DNA from 2 places in the Fretibacterium fastidiosum genome. Region 2 is predicted to be linked to the other one. Evidence: predicted binding sites of a transcription regulator. Region 2 holds the regulator's gene; the other holds the start of a gene.

Region 1 (11,115 bases), 1.1 Mb from region 2:
CAACGTGGACTACGCCGGCGAGGACGCCGCCCTGCCCTACCGCTTCGCCGTGAAGGACAGCCCGTTCCTCTCGACGCGGAGGTTCTTGAAGGCGGCGCCCCGCGGAGAAGGGTTCGGGGACACAACGTCCTAACGACACGGCATTACTTGAGATCGATCGGGGGACTTGCGGTGGAGCGGCAGAATGCATCCGGTATGGTGAAACACGCGATGATGATGATGGCGGGGACGTTCCTGAGCCGCATCCTGGGGCTGGTGCGGGAGGTGGTGGTGGCGGCGTTCTTCGGCGCGTCCCGCGGTCTGGACGCCTTCAACGTGGCCTACACGCTGGCGAACCTGGCCCGTCAGCTCCTGGCGGAGGGGGCGCTCTCCGCCGCCTTCGTGCCCGTGTTCTCCCGCGCGCTGCAGGAGGGCCGGTCGCACGCCCTGGCACTGGCCCGCGGAACGATGACGGTGCTGCTGTTCGCCAGCTCCGCCGCCGCGCTGGCGGGCATCCTGTGCGCACCGCTCCTGACCCGCGTCATGGCCCCCGGCTTCGACCCCGCAGCGGCGGCCCTCGCCTCCAGCCTGACGCGCTGGATGTTCCCCTTCCTCATCCTGATCTCGCTGGCCGCCCTCACCATGGGCGCACTGAACAGCCTGGGGTCCTTCTTCGTCCCGGCCCTGGCCCCCGCCTTCAGCAACCTGGCTTTCATCCTCACCGCCCCGCCCTTCGCCGCCCGCTGGGGCGTTCATGGGCTGGCGCTCTCCGTGCTGTGCGGCGGGGCCATGCACTTCCTCACCCAATGGTTCTGGGCCTTCAGGATGCGCGCCCCGATCTATCCCGCGCGGCCCGACCTGCACGACCCGGACCTGCGCCGCATCATGGCGCTCTTCCTGCCCTACGCGGCCGGGCTGTCGTTGAACCAGGTCAACCCCGTCGTCAGCCGGATGCTCGGCTCATTCCTTCAGGAGGGCAGCATCTCCGTGCTGAACTACGCCAACCGCATCCTGCAGCTGCCCCTCGGGCTCTTCGTCATCGCCATCTCCCAAGCCGTGCTGCCCCAACTCGCCCGGGCCAAAGGGCCGGAGGACTTCGCGGAGACACTGCGCCAGGCGCTGTGCTTCGCCCTCTTCATCGTGCTGCCCGCGTCGCTGGGCCTGATGCTCATCTCAGGGCCCTTCGTCCACCTCGTCTTCGTCCGTGGGGAGTTCAACGACTGGGCCTGGCGCGCCACCTCGTCCTGTCTCGCACTCTCCATGCTGGGGCTGCCCGGCATGGCCTGCTCCACCGTGGTGATGCGCGCCCTCTACGCGCTCTCCATGCCGCGGGCGGCCTTCAAGACCACGCTCTTCAGCGTCGCCGCAACGGCGCTCCTTTCCGCGGCGCTGATGCTCCCCATGGGGTACGACGGACTGGCCCTGGCCCCCAGCATCGCCTTCACCCTGTCGGGCCTGCTGGGACTGCGCTACGTGCGGGGAAAGCTGGGGCGCTCCCTGAACGTCCTGAGCCGGACGTGGCTCGCCAAAACCGCCGCTGCCCTCGCAGCGCTCGCCCTGGCCACGACGGCCTGGCGCCTCGCCCTGCCCTACCGTCCCGAGGCGGCGCTCACCCTGCGCGCGGCCTGGCACCTGGGCGTCATCGTCGTCGGCATGGCGGCCTACGGGGGCGCAACCTGGGCCCTTCGCTGCGGCGAGTGGGGGCTGATCCTCGATGCGTTCTCACGACGCGGCAAGAGGGACAGGGATAAAGAGGGATAAAGAGAGATAAAGTAACAAAGACTTTGAAAGGTTGAGGTCATGATGAGAAAGTTTGCGGGAGTCCTTCTCCTGTGTGCAACGGTCCTGACGGCGCTCTCCGCGGATGCGGCTCCCTCCTCTCCGTGGAGGAAGGTCATCGGTGCGCGGACGGTCCGCCTTTGGGTGGACGCCCAGTTTATGGATGAGCTCGTGCTCAACGCGCGGGCGCGCGTCGACGTCACGTGGCTGCCGCGCTCGCTGATGCGGCTGCTGGACCGCGACGGCAGCGCGGAGGACTGGGTGGTCGCCGCGCTGAGCAACTACTACGCCTCCAGGAAGGAGGCCGCCGAGAGGATGCGGGGACACGACGTGCTGGCCCTTCGCTACCGCGCGGAGAAAAACTGGAACTTCGACCCCACGGCCCTGACGGTCGACGGCTACCGCGTGACGTCCGAGGACCTGCTGGGCAACGCCAGCATACGAGTCGTCGGGGAGCTTCCCTCCGGCACGGAGGGGACGCTCCTCGTTCGCGTCCCCTCGCTGAAGGGGGGGCGCAGGGTGCACCTCGCGCTCGGTCCGGACAGCGCGGACCTGGAGGCGCCGGCCCGATGAGCGACTTCCTGACGCTCGGCATCGAGACCAGCTGCGACGACACGGGGGTGGCACTCCTGCAGGGCGAACGGCGAATCCTCGCGGAGCTCCTGTCGAGTCAGATTCGGGACCACGCGCGATTCGGCGGCGTGGTTCCGGAGTTCGCGGCGCGAAAGCACCTGGAGAACCTCCTGCCTCTGGTGGAGGCGGCGCTGCGGGAGGGAGGCGTGAGCGGGCGGGACCTGAACCTCATCGCCGTCACCTGCGGTCCGGGCCTCATGGGCTCCCTCATCGTTGGGGTACAGGCAGCCCGGGCGCTCTCCCAGGCCTGGGACGTTCCGGTCTTGGGGGTCAACCACCTGGAGGGGCACCTGTTCGCCCCGATGGTGGACTCGGAGGACCTGAAGCCCCCGTTCCTGTCGCTCATCGTCTCGGGCGGGCACACGGAGATCGTGCGGGTGGACGCCCTGGGCAGCTACGAGCTCCTCGGCCAGACGCGGGACGACGCGGCAGGCGAGGCCTACGACAAGGCCGCGCGCATCCTGGGGCTCCCCTACCCCGGCGGGCCGGAGATCGACCGCCTGGCGCAGGACGGAAACCCGGACGCCTTCGCCTTCCCCGTCCCCCTGCAGCACACGAAGCATGTGGAATTCAGCTTCAGCGGACTCAAGACGGCGCTCCTGTGGCAGGTCCGGCGCCTTGAAGCCCTTGGGACGGAGGGGGGCCGGCTGCCGCTGGCCGACCTCTGCGCGTCCTTCCAGAGCGCCGTGACGAGGGCGCTCATCGCCAAGGTGGCGCTCGCCGTGCGTATGACGGGCATCCGAAGCGTGACGGCGTCGGGGGGCGTGGCGGCCAACAGCGCCCTGCGGCGCGCGCTGACGGAGGGCATCGAGGCGCGGCGCTGGCGCGCGTGGCTGCCCAGGGTCAGCCGCTGCACGGACAACGCCGTCATGATCGCCATGGCGGGCAAAAGCGGCTGGGACCGCGGCCTGCGCAGCCCGGAGGACCTGTCCCCCAATCCGTCGCTCGAAATCGGGGGGTGAGCCTTCGGCCGTCGCGACGCGGGATACGGGTAAACGCTCAGGTGAAGGGCGACCGCCCACGATAGAATAAACGGCAGGAGAGAAGTCCTCTCTGGTTTCAACACCATCGGAAGCATTATCTTTGAAGGAGGCATCGCCATGGATTTCAAACAGCAGGCGCGCGACGGCAAGGAGCTCATGGGAAAGCTGGCCCAGGCAGCGCCGGAGGTCGTCGGGGCATTTCGTTCCCTGAACGAGGTCGCGCACAAGGAGCGCGCGCTGGACGCCAAGACGAAGGAGTTGATCGCGCTGGCGCTGGGCGTGCAGGCCCGATGCATCCCCTGCATCACGGCCCACGCTCAGGGAGCCCTCAGCGCGGGCGCCACGCGCGAGGAGGTCGTGGAGGCCCTTGAAGTGACCATCACCATGGGCGGCGGCCCCAGCGCAGCCCACTCGGCCATCGCCCTGGAGGCCTTCGACCAGCTCAGCAAAAAGTAGAAGCCACAAGCATCGAAGGCTCGAGGGGACGCTTTGGGCGTCCCCTCTTTACATGACTCCACACGCCCCGCCGTTCCACGTCAAAACAGTACGTAAATCTGACGATGTACTTTCAGAGAACAGGGACTAATATTCTTCGTGTTGAGCAATTAGCACTCTTAGTTATTGAGTGCTGATACAAAAGATCAGGAGGGAATTTTAGATGAATCTCAAACCACTTGGAGACAGGATCGTTGTGAAGGTGCTCTCCCGCGAGGAGAAGACGAAGGGCGGCATCGTCCTTCCCGACACGGCGAAGGAGAAGCCCACGGAGGGCGAGGTCATCGCGGTGGGCACGGGGAAGGTGCTGGACAACGGCCAGAAGCTTCCCATCGAGGTCAAGGTGGGCGACCGCATCATCTTCAGCAAGTACGCGGGCACCGAGGTCAAGCTGGACGGCGAGGACTACGTGATCTTCAGCGAGCGCGACGTCCTGGCCATCGTGGACAAGAAGTAGTCCACGCGGGACCTTCAAGGAACATTTGAGACGGATTTAGAGGAGGATACATACTATGGCTAAGATTCTTTCCTTCGGCGAGGACGCTCGCCGCGCGATGCTTCGTGGCATCGATAAAGTTGCGGATACGGTTGGAGTGACGCTTGGGCCCAAGGGGCGCAACGTCGTCCTCGAGAAGAAGTTCGGCTCCCCCACGATCACGAACGACGGCGTCACCATCGCGAAGGAGATCGAGCTCGAGGACCCCTTCGAGAACGCAGGGGCCCAGCTTCTGAAGGAGGTCGCCTCCAAGACCAACGACGTCGCCGGCGACGGCACCACCACCGCCACGATCTTCTCCCGCGCCATCATCCGGGAGGGCATGAAGAACGTCGCAGCGGGCGCCAACGGGATGCAGATGCGTCAGGGCATCGAGAAGGCCATCGACTTCGTGGTGGAGGAGCTGAAGAAGCAGTCCATCCCCGTGAAGGAGAAGGAGAAGATCGCGCAGGTCGCCTCCATCTCCGCCAGCGACAACGCGGTGGGCTCTCTGATCTCCGAGGCCATGAACAAGGTGGGCCAGGACGGCGTCATCACCATCGAGGACAGCCAGACGGTGGGCACGACGCTCGAGATGGTGGAGGGCCTGCAGTTCGACAAGGGCTACATCAGCCCCTACATGGTGACGGACAGCGAGCGCATGGAGACGAGCTTCGACGACGCCTACATCCTGATCCACGACGGCAAGATCAGCAACATCAAGGACCTGCTCCCCGTGCTGGAGAAGGTCGTGCAGACGGGCAAGCCCCTGCTCATCGTCGCTGAGGACGTTGAGGGCGAGGCCCTGGCGACGCTGGTGGTCAACAAGCTGCGCGGCGTCATGCAGGTGGCGGCCGTGAAGGCCCCCGGCTTCGGCGATCGCCGCAAGGCCATGCTGGCGGACATCGCCATCGTCACGGGCGGCCAGGTCGTCAGCGAGGAGCTGGGCCTGAAGTTCGAGAACACGGAGCTCAGCATGCTGGGCAAGGCCAAGAAGGTCCGCATCACGAAGGAGGACACGACCATCACCCAGGGTGCCGGCGACAAGGAGGAGATCCGCAAGCGCGCCGCGCAGATCAAGAAGGAGATCGAGGACTCCACCTCCGACTACGACAAGGAGAAGCTGCACGAGCGCCTGGCCAAGCTGGTCGGCGGCGTGGCGGTGATCCAGGTCGGCTCCGCCACGGAGACGGAGCAGAAGGAGCTGAAGCACCGCATCGAGGACGCCCTGAACGCCACGAGGGCGGCCGTGGAGGAGGGCATCGTCGCCGGCGGCGGCGTGGCGGCCCTGAACTGCGCCACAGCTCTCGAGCCCTTCGTCGAGAAGCTCGCGGGCGACGTCCGGACGGGCGCGCGCATCGTGCTGGACGCGCTGAAGGCCCCGCTGTTCCTCATCGCCGAGAACGCCGGCTACCAGGGCGACGTCATCGTGGAGAAGGTCCGCAACCTGAAGCCCGGCAACGGCCTGAACGCCAGCACCGGTGAGTATGTGGACATGGTCGCTGCGGGCATCATCGACCCCGTGAAGGTCACCCGCTCCGCGCTGCAGAACGCGGGCTCCATCGCCGCGATGGTCCTGACGACGGAGGGCATCGTCGCCGACAAGCCGGAGAAGAAGGACGCTGCGCCCGCCATGCCCGGTGGGATGGGCGGCATGGGCGACATGTACTAAAGCCGGACGGTCCGGTTCGATAGACAACGCAAGGGGGCTGACCACGAGGTCAGTCCCCTTTCTTCTTTCTTGTCATTCATTTGTCATTCATGAAGGTGGCCGGCACGGGGTCCTCAGAGCCAGAGGCATCGATCAGGGTCGTTTGCCTATTTCAGTCCTGTCGCCGCGTTGAACTCCTCGATGAGCTCGTCGATCCTCGGCGCTTGACTGCGGACCTCGCCCCAGTAGTTGTCGGCGTCGTACCACTGGGCGGAGAGCTCCTCGCTCGTCTTGCCCTGCTGCTCGATCCAGGTGTAATACTTCAGGTTGTGGACCCGAAGCCGTTCTGGATAGGTCAACTCGAGGGCGTTGTCCGCCTTCTGTCCGACGAGACGGCTGGCGAAGTCCACCGCAGCCTTCACTCCGTTGTATTCGCCTTCCTTCGCCGCCAGCTCCTCCAGACGCGAGCCGTACATATCGACGGAGTCCGTCAAGATCGTGAAGACCATGTCGTGCTCATTCATCTCGTAGTATTTTGCCGCTTTGATGGAGCTCAAAAGGTTCGCAATGCCTGAGATTCCGCAGAGGCTCAACCGATCGACCGCCGCCTGGGGAACCCCGACCGACTTCAGGTACTCGCGTCCGGCGGGCTCATTGAAGAGGCGAAGAAGCTCCATGCAGTCGTTGTCGTCAATGGCGGTGATCATGTCCGTGTTCCGGACGTTGTGTATCCAGGGAATGTGTTTGTCGCCAATGCCCTCGATCCGGTGCGCTCCCCAGCCGTTGCGAAGCAGGGTAGGACACTGAAGCGCTTCGCCCGCGACGATCTTCACATCCGGCCAGAGCTCCTTCAGGCGATCTCCGCTCGCGATGGTTCCGGCAGAGCCGGTCGTGTAGACTGCGGCCGCGACGCGATCGCCAGGCCTTTTCAGGGATTTTGCCAGCTCTTCGAGGGCCGACCCCGTGACCTCGTAGTGCCACAGGTAGTTTCCAAACTCCTCGAACTGGTTGAAGATGCAGACGTCGTCGCGTGCTGCCCGAAGCTCGTTGACCCTGTCGTAAATTTCCTTGACGTTGCTCTCGGTCCCAGGAGTGGCGATGATCTCACCTGCGACGGTCTTCAGCCATTCGAAGCGCTCACGGCTCATCCCTTCGGGGAGGATGGCGATGGAACGGCAGCCGAGAAGTTGGGCGTTGTAGGCTCCGCCGCGGCAGTAGTTGCCCGTCGAGGGCCACACGGCCCAATCCCGGGTGGGGTCGAACTGTCCCGTCACGAGGCGCGGGACAAGGCAGCCGAAGCTCGCGCCCACCTTGTGGGCGCCCGTAGGGAACCACTTCCCCACCAGCGCGAAGATGCGCGCCTTCACGCCCGTTAGCTCCCGCGGGAACTCCACGAAGTTCACCGCCCCATAGAGGCCTCCTGCGCTTTGGGGGGCGTTCTTCCAGGTGATGCGGAAGAGGTTCAGGGGATTGACGTCCCACAGGCCCGTCTTTTTGAGCCCCTCCTTGACCGCCTCCGGCGTGTCCTTCGCCGGGTCCTTCATCTGCCGAAACGTAGGAATGCGAATGTAGCGCTCCTTCGCCTGTCTCACGCACTTTTCGAGGTTCTTTTCGTTGACGTCGAGATCGATCTGTCTGTACAAGAACACCCTCTCCTTAGTTTAACCTTAACATGGGGTTGTGCCCCGCGCTCCACCCCATAGGGAGAGACGCGGCTTCGCGCGGGACGACAAGGCCCAACGCTTCATGGACTCCCCGCGCGGGTGATCGCTCTCCCCTGCAGGGACAGTCCACTCGATTCGATCAGGCTTTTTCAAGCCCCAGGGCGTTTTCCAACGCCGCCATGTCGGGCGCGATCTTTCTTGCGGGAGAGACGGCTTCCTGGGCCGCGACCACGTCCTTCAAGCCGTTTCCAGAGACGATTACAGCGATCCTGTCAGAGGCCTGCAGGCGCCCCTCGCGGGCCATTTTGACGAAGCCCGCATACGCCGCCGCAGCGGCAGGCTCTGCGAAGACCCCGCTCCTGCGGGGGAGCTCCGCGAGTGCGGCCAGAATCTCTCCATCGCTCACGGCCACCGTATCCCCATGGCTCGAACGAACGGCGTTGAGCGCCTTGGCCCAGTTGTGGGGGGCACCAACGTCAATGCTGTCCGCAACGGTGCGAGAGGGGCCGAAAACGACCGTCCTGGCCCCGCTCTGGACGGCTCGATGGATCGGACTCGCCCCCTCGGCCTGCACTCCAATGACCTGTGGGACCCGGTCGATAAGCCCCACTCGATGAAGGTCGTAGAATCCCTTGTAGGTGGAGCTGATGATGCAGCCATCCCCGACGGAGACGAAGACCTTGTCCGGCACGTCCCACCCGCACTGCTCCGCGATCTCCATGGCGCAGGTCTTCTTCCCCTCCACGAGGAAGGGATTGATGGCGCAGTTCCGGTCGTACCATCCCCAGCGCTCGATCGCCTTGATGGCGAGTCGGACCGTCGCCGCGTAGTCGCCTCCAACCAGGAAGACGTTGGCCCCAAAGACCAGAAGTTGCGTCACCTTCGCCGCGGGGGCAGCTTCTGGAACAAAGATGACGCTCCGCAGTCCCACGTTCGCGGCGAACCCGGCGAGGGAGCTCGCTGCGTTCCCCGTGGAAGCGCAGGCGACCGTTTCCTGCCCTTCCTGCAGGGCCAGGGTCACGGCGATGCAGCTGGCCCGGTCCTTGAGCGAGGCGGTAGGGTTCCTCCCGTCGTCCTTTACCAGGACCTCCCGCACCCCGTACTCCCGTGCGATTCCGGAAACGCTGTAGATGGGCGTCCACCCCACATGGAGCGACGGCCTTCGCGCGCCTTCCTTCACAGGAAGAAGGGCAGAATAACGCCACAGGCTGAAGTCGAAAGAGGCGGCAAGCTCCTTGCGCCCCATCCGCTTCTTCGCCTCGTCATAGTCGTAGAGGACGTGCATCGTCCCGTCGATGCCGCAGTCGGGGCAGGTCTTGACGCGACTTTCCGGATTGAATTCCCTTCCGCAGAGGGCACATCGCAAAAGGCAGTCCGCCATGGCCGTCGCCCGCTATTTCAGGACGGAACGGACGATGCCCTGATATCCCCGGCAGGCCTTACAGAGCTGATCGATCTCGATGTACTCGTCGATCACGTGGGCGAGGGACTCAAGGGAACCTCCAAAGCCAACGGTCGGAATGCCCGCCTTGCCGGCGTAGTAGCTTCCGTTGGTGCAGAAGGCGTAATGGGAGAGCTGGGGGTCAAGTCCGACGGAGCGGAGTCCCTCCAGCGCAGCCTTCACAAACCAGTTGTCCTCAGGGTAGAGCCAGGCTGGGGCGTAACGCTCGGCCTCAATTTTCCTTCCGGTGTAGCACGTATCGACTCCCTTGGCGAGGCTGAGCCGGGCCTGAATCTTCGGGTTCGCCTTCACCTCGGCGTCGACGATGTCCTGAATCTGTTGAAGGACCTCTTTATCCGTCTCTCCGACGAGAAGCCGTCGGTCGAAGGTCACCCGGCAGCGTTCCGGAACGACGCTCGCTCCGGGGTAAGGACTGGAGATGATATCCGTCACTTCGAGAATTCCCCTGCCCAACACCGGCTGTTCCTTCGGCTTGAAGTTCTTTTCGATGGCCGCGAGAAGGGGGACCATCGTCTTGATCGCATTGAGTCCAACGTCGGGGTTCGAAGAGTGAGCCGCCTTGCCCCTGGTTTCAAGGACGACCTCGGCCCGCCCCCTCTGCCCCCTCTTCAGGTTCAGGGACGAGGCCTCGCCGATGATGACGCAATCCGGCCTCCACCTCTCCCCCAGCTCCTGCGAGGCCACGCCCTCGAAACACTCCTCGTGCACCCCACCGCAGACGATGAACTCCCCCGACAGGCCCTTCGGGTCCTCCTTCAGCAGCTTTGCGGCCACGATCGCCGCGGCGAGGTTGCCCTTCATGTCGCTCGTCCCCCGGCCGTAGATCCTGCCATCGACGACCTCCGCCCCAAAGGGGTCGTGGGTCCACCTGGACCGGTCCACGACGTCCACGTGGTCCATGTGCCCCTCGAAGAGGATTCTCTTTCCTCCGCCTCCAAAGGCCATTCGCCCGGACACGTTGCCGTACCCGTCGCGCTCCGTCGAGTCGAAGCCGAACTTCTTCATGTTGTCCTCTACGAAGTCCGCGACGTCCTTCTCCTGACCGGAAAGGCTCTGACGCCGGATCATGCCGCGGCACAGCTCAACCAGCTCGTCCTCCCACTGCCTTGCCACTTGATAGCCCTCCTTCTAAAAAATAAAGCTCGAAACGTCCACCTGAAGGGGACGTCACTTTTTGAACCGCAGAACCTTTCCCGCCTTGCCCTTCAGAACCTGGGAGTCCTCAACCACGGATGTCCCCCCCACGATGACGAAGGGGATTCCTTCCGAGAACTGCATGGGGTCGGTGTAGGTCGCCTTGTCGATGACCTTTTCCGGGTCGAAGACCGTGACGTCGGCGACGTAGCCTTCCTTAAGGACCCCGCGTCCCTCAAGGTGAAAGATGGAGGCCGGCCGGGAGGTCATTTTTCTGATCGCCTCGGGCAGGGTCATCAAGCCGAGCTCCCGCACGTAGTGGCCCAGAATGCGGGAGAAGGTCCCGTAGACCCTGGGGTGGGGCTGGGCTCCCAGGATGCCGTCCGTACAGGGATTCTGGAGGTGATGGGTCATGATCGTCCGGACGTGTTCCTCAAGACCGTAAAAATCGACAAGCCCCACGGCCAAGTCCTCCTGAAGCAGCAGATCGAAGGCAGCGTCAAGGGGCTCCCTGCCTCGGATCTCTCCGATCTCAATCATGTTCTTTCCGACGAGGTCGGCATTTTTGGGCGTCTTGACGAAGGTGACCAGGATGTTTTCCATCCCCGCGAAGTCGATGAAGTTATCCCAGCCGGGGATCCCGTTCACGATATCCCGCTTCATCCTCTGCCGCTCCGCTTCGTCTGCGAGGCGAAGGAGGCATTGGTCAGCGCCTCCATCGTGGGCCCAGGGCGGCAGGATCACGCTGAAGGTCGTGCTCCCCGCTCCGTAGGGGTATTGGTCGAAGGACAGCTTGATGTCCCTTTCTCCCTCATCAAGCTTTTTCATGACGGCGTCAAAGAGGTGGGCGTTCTTTTTTC
Region 2 (11,115 bases):
ACGCGGAACCCGCCGCCCGCGCCGCCGCCCTGCCAGCCCGGAGGCGGCGTGAAGTCCTGCCCCGCCTGCCAGTTCATGCCCAGCGTGTCGTACTTCTGCCGCTTGTCCGGGTCCTTCAGCACCTCGTAGGCCTCGTTGACCTCCTTGTAGCGCTGCTCGGCGTCCTTTTCCTTCGAGACGTCCGGGTGGTACTTCTTCGCCAGCTTCCGGTACGCCTTGCGGATCTCGTCCACAGACGCGCTGCGAGGCACACCCAGGATCTCGTAATAGTCTTTATACTGAACGGCCATAGCCCATCAGCCCCTTTGACCAATATTAACCTTACCGAGAGAGTATAGCATCGCGCTTCGGCGCCGTAAATCACGAAAACTACGGACGTCGGGCGGTCTGAGCGAAGAAGGGGCCCGGCCCGCGGCCGCGCCGGAAGCGACGAAAAGGGCGAACGGGGGAGCGGGTGAACCCGTCCCTCCGTTCGCCGCACCGAACTGCCGCGATCGGCCTGCGGATCAGTTGAAGAGCTTTTTGACCTTCTCGAAGAAGCCCGGCTCCCCCGTGCCGACGGGGGCCTTCATCTCATCCGCCAGCTGCGTGATGAGCTCCCTCTGGCGGTCGGTGAGCTTCGCGGGGACGTCGATGAACACGTGGGCGTAGAGGTCGCCCCGCGACTTGGGTCGGTTCAGCCGCGGCATCCCCTTGCCCCGCACCTTCAGCACCTGGCCGTGGGCCGTGCCCGGCGGGACGGCGATCTTCTCCGGCCCGTCGGTCAGGGTCTCGATCTCCGCCTCCGCGCCCAGCACGGCCTGGGGGTAGGTCAGGACGAGGCGCGCGTGCAGGTCTGCGCCGTCGCGCTCGAACCGCTCGCTAGGCGCGACGTCCACGACCAGATAGAGGTCCCCCGCCGCCCCCCCCTTCGTGCCGGCATCCCCCGCACCGGGGATGCGAAGGCGTGTGCCCCGCTCCACTCCGGCCGGAATCTTGACCTCCAGCTTGCGCTTCTTCCGCACCTGTCCGTGGCCGCCGCAGTCGGCACACTTGTCCCGGATGACCTTGCCCGCGCCGCCGCAGTTGGGGCAGGCGGCGATGGTCATGAACTCTCCGAAAATCGAGCGCTGCACCTGCTGCACCTGCCCTCGGCCCCCGCAGACCGGGCAGGGTTCGGGCTTCGTGCCGGGCTTCGCCCCCGTGCCGCTGCACGTCTCGCACCGCTCCCAGCGGGGGACCTCGACCTCCCTCGCCACGCCCTGCGCCGCCTCAAGCAGCGTGACGCGCAGCACCATCTCCAGGTCGCCGCCCCGGCGCGGGGCCTCCGGGTCGCTGGCGCGCCGCCCCATGCCGCCGCCGAACACCTGGGAGAAGAGGTCCCCGAAGAGGTCGCCAAAGTCCATGCCGTTCATGCCGCCGAAGGGGCCGGAGCCGTCGGCGGTGCCGAACTGGTCGTAGCGCGCCCGCTTCTCCTCGTCGCCCAGCACGGAGTAGGCCGCGTTGATCTTCTTGAACTTCTCCTCCGCCTCCCTGTCGCCAGGGTGCGTGTCCGGATGGTACTTCCGCACGAGCTGACGGTAGGCCTTCTTTATGTCCGCCTGAGTCGCGTCCCTGGGGACTTCGAGGATCCGGTACAAATCTTCCACTTGAACAGACACCCCACTGCCGGGGAAAACGTCCCCCAAAAGAATTTAAAAGGGGCGGCGGGGCTTCTGCCGTCCGCCGTCCCTCAAAGATTATAGCCTATTCAGTGTGCGCTATCCGCTTCGCGCTCGGAGCGACGTCCCCGCAGCCTTCGGGCTAAGCGTTGCCCTTGTCGCTGAACTCGGCGTCCACCGTCTCGCCGTCGCCGCCCCCTGCACCAGCGCCGCCCGCATCGTTCTCGGCCGCCGCACCCTCCGCGCCGGCGCCCGCGGCCTGGTAGAGGCGCGTGGAGAACGCCTGCACCGTCCCCTCCAGGGCCTCCTTGGCGCGCCTCATGGCCGCCTCGTCCTTCTTATCGATCGCCTGCTTCAGGTCGTCGATCTGGGAGTTCAGCTTGCCCTTTTCCTCGGCGGTCATCTTGTCGCCGTAGTCGTTGATGAGCTTTTCCGCCCCGAAGACCGCGGAGTCCGCCTCGTTGCGAACCTCGGCGGCGCTGCGCTTCTTCGCGTCCTCGTCCGCGTGGGTCTCGGCGTCGTTCTTCATGCGCTCGATCTCATCCTTGGACAGGTTGGAGGACTGGATCGTGATCTTCTGGGACTTACCGGTCCCCTTGTCCTTCGCGGAGACGTTCAGGATGCCGTTGACGTCAATGTTGAACGTGACCTCGATCTGAGGGATGCCCCTGGGTGCAGGGGGGATGCCGTCCAGCACGAACTGGCCCAGCTTCACGTTGTCCGCCGCCATGGAGCGCTCGCCCTGAAGCACCATGATCTCCACCTGGGCCTGATTGTTGGCCGCCGTCGTGAAGACCTGGCTCTTGGAGACGGGGATGGCCGTGTTGCGCTCGATGACCTTCGTGAAGACGCCGCCCAGCGTCTCCAGCCCCAGGGACAGGGGCGTCACGTCCACCAGGACGATGTCCTTGTGGTCCCCCGTCAGGATGGAACCCTGGATGGCCGCGCCGGCCGCGACGCACTCGTCGGGGTTGATGCCCTTCGTGGGCTCCTTGCCCATGATCTCCACGATCTTCTTCTGCACCATGGGCATACGGGTGGAGCCGCCCACCAGGAGGACCTTGTCGACCTTCGACGGGTCGAGGCCGGAGTCGCTGAGGGCGCGCTGCGTGGGGACGGCCGTGCGGTCCAGGAGGTCCGCCGTCATCTCCTCGAACTTCGCGCGGGTCAGCTTCATCTCCATGTGCTTGGGGCCCGCCTGGGTGGCCGTGATGAACGGCAGGGAGATCGTGGTCTCCGTCATGTTGGAGAGCTCGATCTTCGCCTTCTCGGCCGCCTCGCGCAGGCGCTGCATGGCCATGCTGTCGTTCTTCAGGTCGACGCCCTCCGTCTTCTTGAACTCGCTCACCATCCAGTCCACGATGCGGTTGTCCCAGTCGTCTCCGCCAAGGCGGTTATCCCCCGCCGTGGCCAGCACCTCGAACACCCCCTCGCCGACGTCCAGGATGGAGACGTCGAAGGTGCCGCCGCCCAGGTCGAACACCAGTATCTTGTGCTCCTCCTTGCGGTTCTCGCCGTAGGCCAGGCAGGCCGCCGTGGGCTCGTTGATGATGCGGAGCACCTCGAGGCCCGCGATGGTCCCCGCGTCCTTCGTCGCCTGGCGCTGCGCGTCCGTGAAGTAGGCCGGCACCGTGATGACGGCCTGAGTCACCTTCTCCCCCAGGTAGTCCTCGGCGTCCCTCTTCAGCTTCTGAAGGATCATCGCGGAAATCTCCTGCGGCGTGTACTTCTTTCCGTCGATCTCCACGTGGTAGTCGTGCCCCATCTCGCGCTTGATCGACATGATGGTGCGGTCCGCGTTCACGATGGCCTGTCGCTTGGCCAGCTGCCCCACCAGGCGCTCGCCGTCCTTCGTGAAGGCCACCACGGAGGGCGTCGTCCGCGCCCCTTCGTTGTTGGGGATGATCGTCGTCTGATCCCCCTCCTGAACCGCAATGCAGCTGTTCGTCGTTCCAAGGTCAATTCCAACCACTTTCGACATAACGTTTTCCTCCTGTATGCAAACTTGTATCGTCTCTAAAGATAAGGAACCCCGATAACCGCGATCCCCTTGAACCCATTGAAAAAACGGCCGTTCCTCCGGCGGTCCTATTCCGCCTTGCCCACCAGGACCCGCGCGGGCCGCAGGACCCGATCCTTCGTCCGATACCCCCGGAGCTGCTCATCGACGACCGCGCCGTCCTCCTCCGCGTCCTCCACGGGGACGGCCCCGATCGCCTCGTGGAGCGCCGGGTCAAAGCGCTCGCCCTTCGCGGGGATGGCGCTGACGCCCATCTCGTCCAGGACGGACAGGAACTGGCGGCTCACCATCTTCACCCCCGCCAGGATGTCCTTCGCGCTGCCGTCCTCAGGGACGGAGAGCGCCCGGTCCAGGTTGTCCAGCACGGGCAGGAGGGAAACGATCAGGTCCTCCATCGCGCGCCGGCGCAGGTCCTGGCGCTCGCGCATCGCGCGCTGACGATAGTTGTAGAAGTCCGCCCTGGCCACCGCCAGCTGCCGCTCCAGCTCCGCGACGCGCTCTTCCGCGCCCTCGTCCGGCTCCTTCGCCGGCGGGTGGGCCGCGCCTTCCTCTTTTTCCTTCCCTTTCGCCTTCTCTTCGGGCTCCGGCGTCTCCTCAATGAGGACGCCGTCCTCGCCGATGGAGTACTCCTTAACGGGCCGGCTCATGGCCTCCGCCTCGGAATCCCCCAGGGCGTCCTCCGCTTCGGGTATCAGGTAGTCCTCCTTCAATCGTTCCTCCGTCATAGCACTCATCTCCCGCTCGGCCGTCCGGTCGTCCCCGGCGTTCCGGCTCATTCTCGTCGGCAGGCCCTTACGTCCCGCGCGCTTATTTTTTTTCCTGTGCATTCAGTGCCTCTTCTTTCCGCAGCCTTCCAGGCTCTCCCGCCTCGTCGTCCAGCGCGTCCGCGACGGCCTCCAAAACGCTGATGGAGCGTTCGTAGTCCATCCGCAGCGGGCCGATCAGGCCCAGGACCGCCTTCTGCTGACAGGCCCGCGCCGGGATCAGGATCATGGCGCTCTCCTGCATCCCGTCCGTCTCGTTCTCGTCGCCGAGGGATACCCGCAGGTCCGAGGCCTGGCGGCACTGTTCCACCATGCTCGCCAGCGGCTTCTCCTGCTCCAGGAGCGTCAGCACGGCTTGCAGCCGCGACAGCGCCTGAAAGTGGGGCAGGCTCAGGATGTGCTTCGCGCCGCTGCTGAAGAAGCGGTAGTTCTGTTCCGTCAGAAACCGGTCCACGTCGCTGATGGCCGCTCGGCAGGCCGTCTCGGCCTCCTCAAGCCCCCCCAGCACGTACTGATACAGCACGTCGTGGACCTCGCTCCAGGAGTGCTCGCAGGCGATGGTGTTGATCCGGCGGCTGAGCTCCTCCAGGAGCCCCGGCTCCACCTCGCAGGGAAGCGTGAACTCCGTGTGGTGCACCAGCCCGCCCTTCAGCACGATCAAGGCCAGGACGTTCTTCCCTCCCAGCGGCATCAGGTCGATGTGCCAGATCTCCATGCTGTCCAGCCCGGAGACCGCTGCCACCGCAACGCAGTTCGTGAGGCGCGAGAGAAGGTTCGTGACGTAGTTCAGGAGGTCTTCGATGCCGCTCCGCCGGCCCATGAGCTCCCGCCGCCAGGCCTCGGCCCCGCGGGAAGAACGGCTGCGGGCCCTGGCGGTGACGGAATCCACGTAGACGCGATAGGCTTTGGCCGTGGGCAGCCGTCCGGAGGACGTGTGGGGCTGATAGAAATACCCCATCTCCTCGAGGTCGGCCATCTCGTTGCGAATCGTGGCAGGGCTCAACCCCTTGATGTACTTCTTCGTGATGGTGCGCGATCCGGCGGGCTCCCCCGTCTTGATGTACTCGTACACCACCGCCAGGATAATGCTGAGCTGCCTCTCCGTCATCGGCATCGCCTCCGTTTCGTCCCCTTGATTAGCACTCTTGATCGGTGAGTGCCAACAGGTCGATAACATGGATAAGATTAGCAACTGGACCTCTAAATGTCAATACAAGTCAGACCCTGTAAATTACGGATTTTGCACGCCTGATGCGCGCTGCTGTAACGTTGAGCCTCGCCACATACCGGTTCACGCTAAAAGAAATGCTCAGTGCTCCTGGTCCCCCTGCAAGGGGCCCTGCCCCATTCCAGTATAATGGAGCGGTCACTGGGAGGAGGTCATGCGAACCATGGACTCGACACTGAAGGCGGCGCTCCTGATGAACGCCGCGCACGCGCCGCTCCCGGCGTTCCGGAAGCTGTGCGAGAATTATGCCCCGGAGGACCTGAAGCGGGAGGAGTTGTGGGATGCGCTCAACCTGACGCCGTCCGTCCGGAAGAACCTGTCGCGCCTCCTGCGAGAGGGGGACTGGCCCGAACGGGAAGAGGAACGCGCGGCGCGGTTCGGCGCGCGCTTTCTGACCGTGGACGACCCGGATTGTCCGGCGCGGCTTCAGGACCTGAGCCAGCCGCCCATCGGGCTCTACGTCAAGGGGAAGCTGGACGTCGCGCTGCCCTCCGCCGCCGTCGTGGGGACGCGGCGGTGCAGCGCCTATGGTAAGACCGTGGCGGAGGCCCTTGGCCGCGCTCTGGCCAGAGGGGGGCTCATGGTGGTGAGCGGCGGCGCCCGCGGCATCGACGCTGCGGGTCACAGAGGGTGTCTGGCCGAGGGCGGCGTCACGGTCGCGGTGCTGGGCACGGGCATCGACCGGGTCTACCCGATGGAGCACAGGGAGCTCTTCGCGCAGATCGCGGAGACGGGGGCGCTGGTCTCCGAGTACCCCATGGGGACGGACGGCGCGGCCTGGCACTTCCCGGAGCGCAACCGCCTCATCGTGGGGATGACGGGTCGCACGGTGGTCGTGGAGTCGCCGGAGGACGGCGGCGCGATGATCAGCGCCCGCCTGGCGCTGGACCTGGGGCGCGAGGTCTGGTGCGTGCCGGGGCGCATCACGGAGGGCGTGTGCCGGGGAACCAACCGTCTCCTGCGCGACGGCGCCGAGCCCCTGGTGGACGTGGACGAGTTCATCCACTGCGCGACGGGGCGCTACGGGCAGCTGGTGTTGGACCTGGACGAGCCCGCCGCCAGGCCGCAGCCGCCCCTCTCCACGGACGAGAAGGTCGTGCTGGCCCTGTTGCAACGCCAGGGCGGCCGAACGATGGACGAGCTCCTGGCCGAGAGCGGTCTGGACCTCGTGACGCTCCAGACCTGCATGATGACCCTCTCCGCCAGCGGGCTGGCCGTCGTCAGCGGGCCGGGGCGGTTCTCTGCCGGCGTCTGACCTGACCGGACGGCACCATCGAGAAACTCCGCAGGGCGCATTTCGAGTGCAAAACCATCGCCAACGGCGAGAGGCAAGGGGCCCCGGCAAAGCGACCGGGACCCCTCTTATCTTTTGCGGCGCCTGGGCTTCGCGTCGGGCCCCCGTTTCGGTTCAGGGTTCGGCGCGGCCTGCCAATCGAAGTGATCGCCGAGGTAGAACTTGCGGGCCATGGGGTTCTCCGCCACCTCGGACGGCGTCCCCTCGAGGAAGATCTTTCCCTCGTGGATCAGGTAGGTCCGGTCCGTGATGGAGAGGGTCTCGCGCACGTTGTGGTCCGTGATGAGGACGCCGTAGCCGCCCTCCTTCAGACGATGGATCATCCCCTGGATGTCGTTCACGGCGATGGGGTCGATGCCGCTGAAGGGCTCGTCCAGCAGGATGAAGCGCGGCGAGAGCGTCAGGGCCCTGGCGATCTCCACGCGCCTCCGCTCCCCCCCCGACAGGGCGTAGCCCTTCGTGTCCGCGATGTGCGCGATGCCGAACCGCTCCAGAAGCCCATCCGTCCCCGCCCTGGACTGCCGCGTCTCCTCCCACACCAGGTCGATGTTCTCCCGCACCGTGAGGCTACGAAACACCGAAGGCTCCTGGGGCAGGTAGCCGATGCCGGCACGCGCCCTGGCGTAGACCGGCAGGCCGGTCACGTCGCGCTTTCCGATAAAGACGTGCCCCGCGTCGGGGCGGACCAGCCCGACGATCATGTAGAAGGACGTGGTCTTGCCCGCGCCGTTGGGGCCGAGAAGCCCAACCACCTCGCCGGGGCGCACCCGGACGCTGACGTCCGAGACCACGAGCCGGCCGCCGTATCCCTTGCGAATCCCCGTGGCGGTCAGCTCCTCCGCTGCGCCGCCCCGCTCCTTCCCCGCCTTGTCGAGATTCACTTTCTGCGCTCCCGCTTGAGGTCGATGGTGATCTCCGCACGGTCCGCGCTCACCGTGCCCGACTCGTTCCGGGTGATGCCGCCCAGGGCCTCCACGCGGTTCTGGTCCGGAAAGTAGACGATGGAGTCGGACCTCAGGGTGCGCCCTCCCTGCACGGCCACGACCCGGCCGCTCAGCACGACGCTGCCGCGCTGGAGGGAGTAGAGCGCGTGGTCGCCGTTGATGCTTACGGGCTCCCCCGACTGCTTCGGTCGGCCCCTGACCCACACCCGATCCTTCGCCGTCATGGAGGCCAGAGCCCCCTCCCGCAGGACGCCCTCGATGGAGTCCGCGCCGAACGTCAGGCCCCTGGAGCGGTCCTCCAGCCTGTGGGCCCCCACGATCCAGAACTTCGTCTGCTGGTCCTCCTCCGTCGGGCTCCCGACGCCCCCTGCCCCGATGAGGGTCAGCCGGTCCGCGTCGAGGCCCATCGTGCCCACAGCCCCCTTGACGCCATCCTGAAGGCGGCAGGCCGGGGCTTCTGCGAAGTTGAGGGTCAGCCTTCCCGCCCTGAGGTCCACGGCATCGCCCATCCACGTTCCGGAGGCCGTCACCCCGCTGTCGAAGGCCGCCTCGCGACGCGGGACGTTACCCGAGCCTCGAGGCGCTCTGACCGTGAGTCCGTCCGCCGTGATGAGGACCTCCCCCTCCGCCAAAAAGTCCCCCGTCGTCGAGTCGAAGCGCATCCGGTTCGCCGAGAGCTTCGCCTTGTCCGGCAACCCCTGCTCGTCTACCGCAAAAGCAGCTCCCGCCAGCCACAGCGCCAGAAGCGCTGCCAACCCCATCGCCCCCGCCGTCCTTCTCATCCGCATCCGCTCCCCTCCGTGCAGGACGACGCAAAGCCCCTCTCCGCTCGACGTCGCCCGATATTTTCATTCCTAAATTATATCAGGGGGCGTCCCAGGGAGGACAACCGGCAGGGCACTGAAGTTTATGCCGTTTATGCCGGAACATCAGGCCGTCACCCCGACCTTACCCCTTCATCCCACTATTCGGGGGCTTGAGGTATATAATCGATACGCAGGTTATGCCACCATTTTGTGGAAAATTTTCTCCTGGAGGGAAAGATATGTCGATTCGCGGCAAGTTGAAGCTCATGGTGACCGTGGTGTTCCTCATTATTGTGACGATGACGCTGGTGACGCACTTTCGTTCCACCTCCATCGTCAGCGATCTGCAGGAACGAACGGGGAACGAGATCGTGACGGGAAGCGCGGGCGTCATCCGCGAGTACCTGGACAAGTACGCCAGCGTGACGCGGATGGCGGCTGCGGAGGTCCGCCACGCTATCCTGGAAAATCCCGACGTCCAAAGGAAGGACCTCGAGGCGCTGATGGCCTCCCTGGCCGGCTCCGTGGAGTCGCTCGGCCTCGTCGGCCTCTACCTGGGGACGAGTTCCGACGGACAGCTCTATTCGAGCGACGGATGGAATCCGGAGGGCTACGACTCCCGAACCCGACCCTGGTATCAGGCCGCCCTGAAGGCTCAGGGCGGTGAGCCCATCTTCACCACGCCCTACGTGGACGCCACGACGGGGACCTCCATCCTGAGCGTCGTCCAGCCGATCTCGGACAGGTCGGGCGGCCTGATCGGCGTCGTCGGCGTCGATATCAAGATGGAGGCCCTGGAGCAGTTCGTCGTCTCCCAGAAGATGTTTGGCCACGGCTCGGGCGCCATGATCCTGGAGGACGGCCTGCTCGTCGCCCATACCAACCAGAGCTTCGTGCTGAAGGCCAACCTGCTGAACCCCGCCGACTTCAGCGATTCGGTCAGCGCCTTCGCCCGCCGCATGGTCGCCGGGGAGACGGGCTTTGCAAGATACGAGTTTCAGGGAGAGCCCCACCACGCCTTCTTCACCCCCGTTGGAAACGGGTTCTTCTTCTACATCTTTCTGCCGACGAAGGTCATGGAGGCCCGGACCCACGCCCTGACGGTCCTGAACGTGACGATGGCGCTCATCGCCATCGCGTTCTCGACGATCTTCATCCTCTTCATCATCCGCGGGCTGTCGAGGGCCATCCGCGGCATGACCTCCGTCACGGACGTCCTGAGCGGGGGCGACCTGACCGCGCGCTTCGAGGCCTCGGGCCGCGACGAGCTGGCCCGCATCGCAGGCCTCCTGAACTCCATGCTCGACTCCATCTCAGGGGCCCTGAGTAGGGTCCGGGGCGAGGCGGAGGAGAGCTCCAGGCAAGCCAGCACCCTGGCCGCCCTCTCCCAGGAGACTCTGGCCTCCATGGAGGAGGTCTCCGCCTCGGTCGCTCAGGTCAACGGGCTGATGGAGGCGGCCTCGGCCTCCACCGAGGCGACCGGCGTCTCCGTCTCGGAGATCGCCGCCAGCGCCCAGTCCAGCGCTCAGGCCTCCACGGACGGCGCTCAGCAGGCCGCCCAGGTCGCCGAGGCCGCACGGAACGCCGCGGAGGAGGTCACCAAGGTCCTGAAGAGCATGAGCAGCGTCGGGGACGCCGCACGCCAGAGCCTCCAGGGAATCCGCGAGCTGGGGCAGTCCGTGGACTCGATATCCGGCTTCGTCGCCACCATCACCTCCATCGCCGACCAGACCAACCTGCTGGCCCTGAACGCGGCGATCGAGGCGGCGCGGGCGGGCGAGGCGGGACGGGGCTTCGCCGTCGTGGCCGAGGAGGTCCGCAAGCTGGCGGAGGAGTCGGGGCGGGCCGCTCAGGAGGTCTCGAAGCTGATCGCGAACCTGCAGAAGGAGTCCGAGAGCTCCACCGTCATGACGGAGTCCGCAGGGCCCCTGCTCCAGAGGGCGATGGAGGACGCGGAGTCGGCCCAGAGGAGGCTGGACGCCGCGCAGGAGGCCATCGAGAGCCTGAACCAGGGGATCCAGAGCATCGCTGCGGCGGCGGAGAAGCAGGCCGCGTCGTCCGAGGAGATCGCCGAGGCCATGAAGAACCTGAGCGATTCCAACGCGAAGATCATGGACTCCACCGCCGCGATCCGCGACTCGAGCCACGAGACGACGACGGCTGCGGAGTCGATCGCCACGGCGGCCCAGTCCATGGCGGAGACGTCGGAGCGGCTGAACGGGCTGGTCGACGCCTTCGTGCTGGACGAGAAGAGGGACCACCCCGCGTTCCTGAAGGGTTAGAGCAGCGGACGGAAACGCTGACGAAGGACGACCGGCGGACGCGATCGCGTCCGCCGGTCGTCCTTATTGCCCACTCCCCCGTTCGCCCCGCTCCAGGCCGGACGCCGCGGCCCCTCAGGCCGGCTGCGTAAAAGACC

Evidence for each region. Region 2 encodes HrcA, which represses chaperone genes, less so after heat shock. Its sites were predicted from a motif close to TTAGCACTCNNTNNNANNGAGTGCTAA; they were not measured.
Region 1: groES (co-chaperone GroES) is a predicted target of HrcA. The motif match lies at 3,980-4,006, and genes of this name have one in related genera.

What each region holds. Positions count from the first base shown of each region.
Region 1 is NZ_OZ209244.1:2,022,075-2,033,189, reverse strand. Features, by position in the region: gene ACK28C_RS09140 (DNA-3-methyladenine glycosylase) at 1-133, shown strand, start outside; gene murJ (murein biosynthesis integral membrane protein MurJ) at 196-1,740, shown strand; gene ACK28C_RS09130 (hypothetical protein) at 1,780-2,331, shown strand; gene tsaD (tRNA (adenosine(37)-N6)-threonylcarbamoyltransferase complex transferase subunit TsaD) at 2,328-3,353, shown strand; gene ACK28C_RS09120 (carboxymuconolactone decarboxylase family protein) at 3,492-3,830, shown strand; gene groES (co-chaperone GroES) at 4,033-4,326, shown strand; gene groL (chaperonin GroEL) at 4,382-6,016, shown strand; gene ACK28C_RS09105 (pyridoxal-phosphate dependent enzyme) at 6,163-7,638, opposite strand; gene thrC (threonine synthase) at 7,799-9,040, opposite strand; gene ACK28C_RS09095 (YgeY family selenium metabolism-linked hydrolase) at 9,053-10,234, opposite strand; gene ACK28C_RS09090 (amidohydrolase family protein) at 10,289-11,115, opposite strand, start outside.
Region 2 is NZ_OZ209244.1:265,344-276,458, forward strand. Features, by position in the region: gene ACK28C_RS01130 (DnaJ C-terminal domain-containing protein) at 1-290, opposite strand, end outside; gene dnaJ (molecular chaperone DnaJ) at 507-1,628, opposite strand; gene dnaK (molecular chaperone DnaK) at 1,783-3,621, opposite strand; gene ACK28C_RS01145 (nucleotide exchange factor GrpE) at 3,729-4,436, opposite strand; gene hrcA (heat-inducible transcriptional repressor HrcA) at 4,468-5,532, opposite strand; gene dprA (DNA-processing protein DprA) at 5,816-6,907, shown strand; gene lptB (LPS export ABC transporter ATP-binding protein) at 7,015-7,827, opposite strand; gene ACK28C_RS01165 (LptA/OstA family protein) at 7,824-8,678, opposite strand; gene ACK28C_RS01170 (methyl-accepting chemotaxis protein) at 8,936-10,978, shown strand.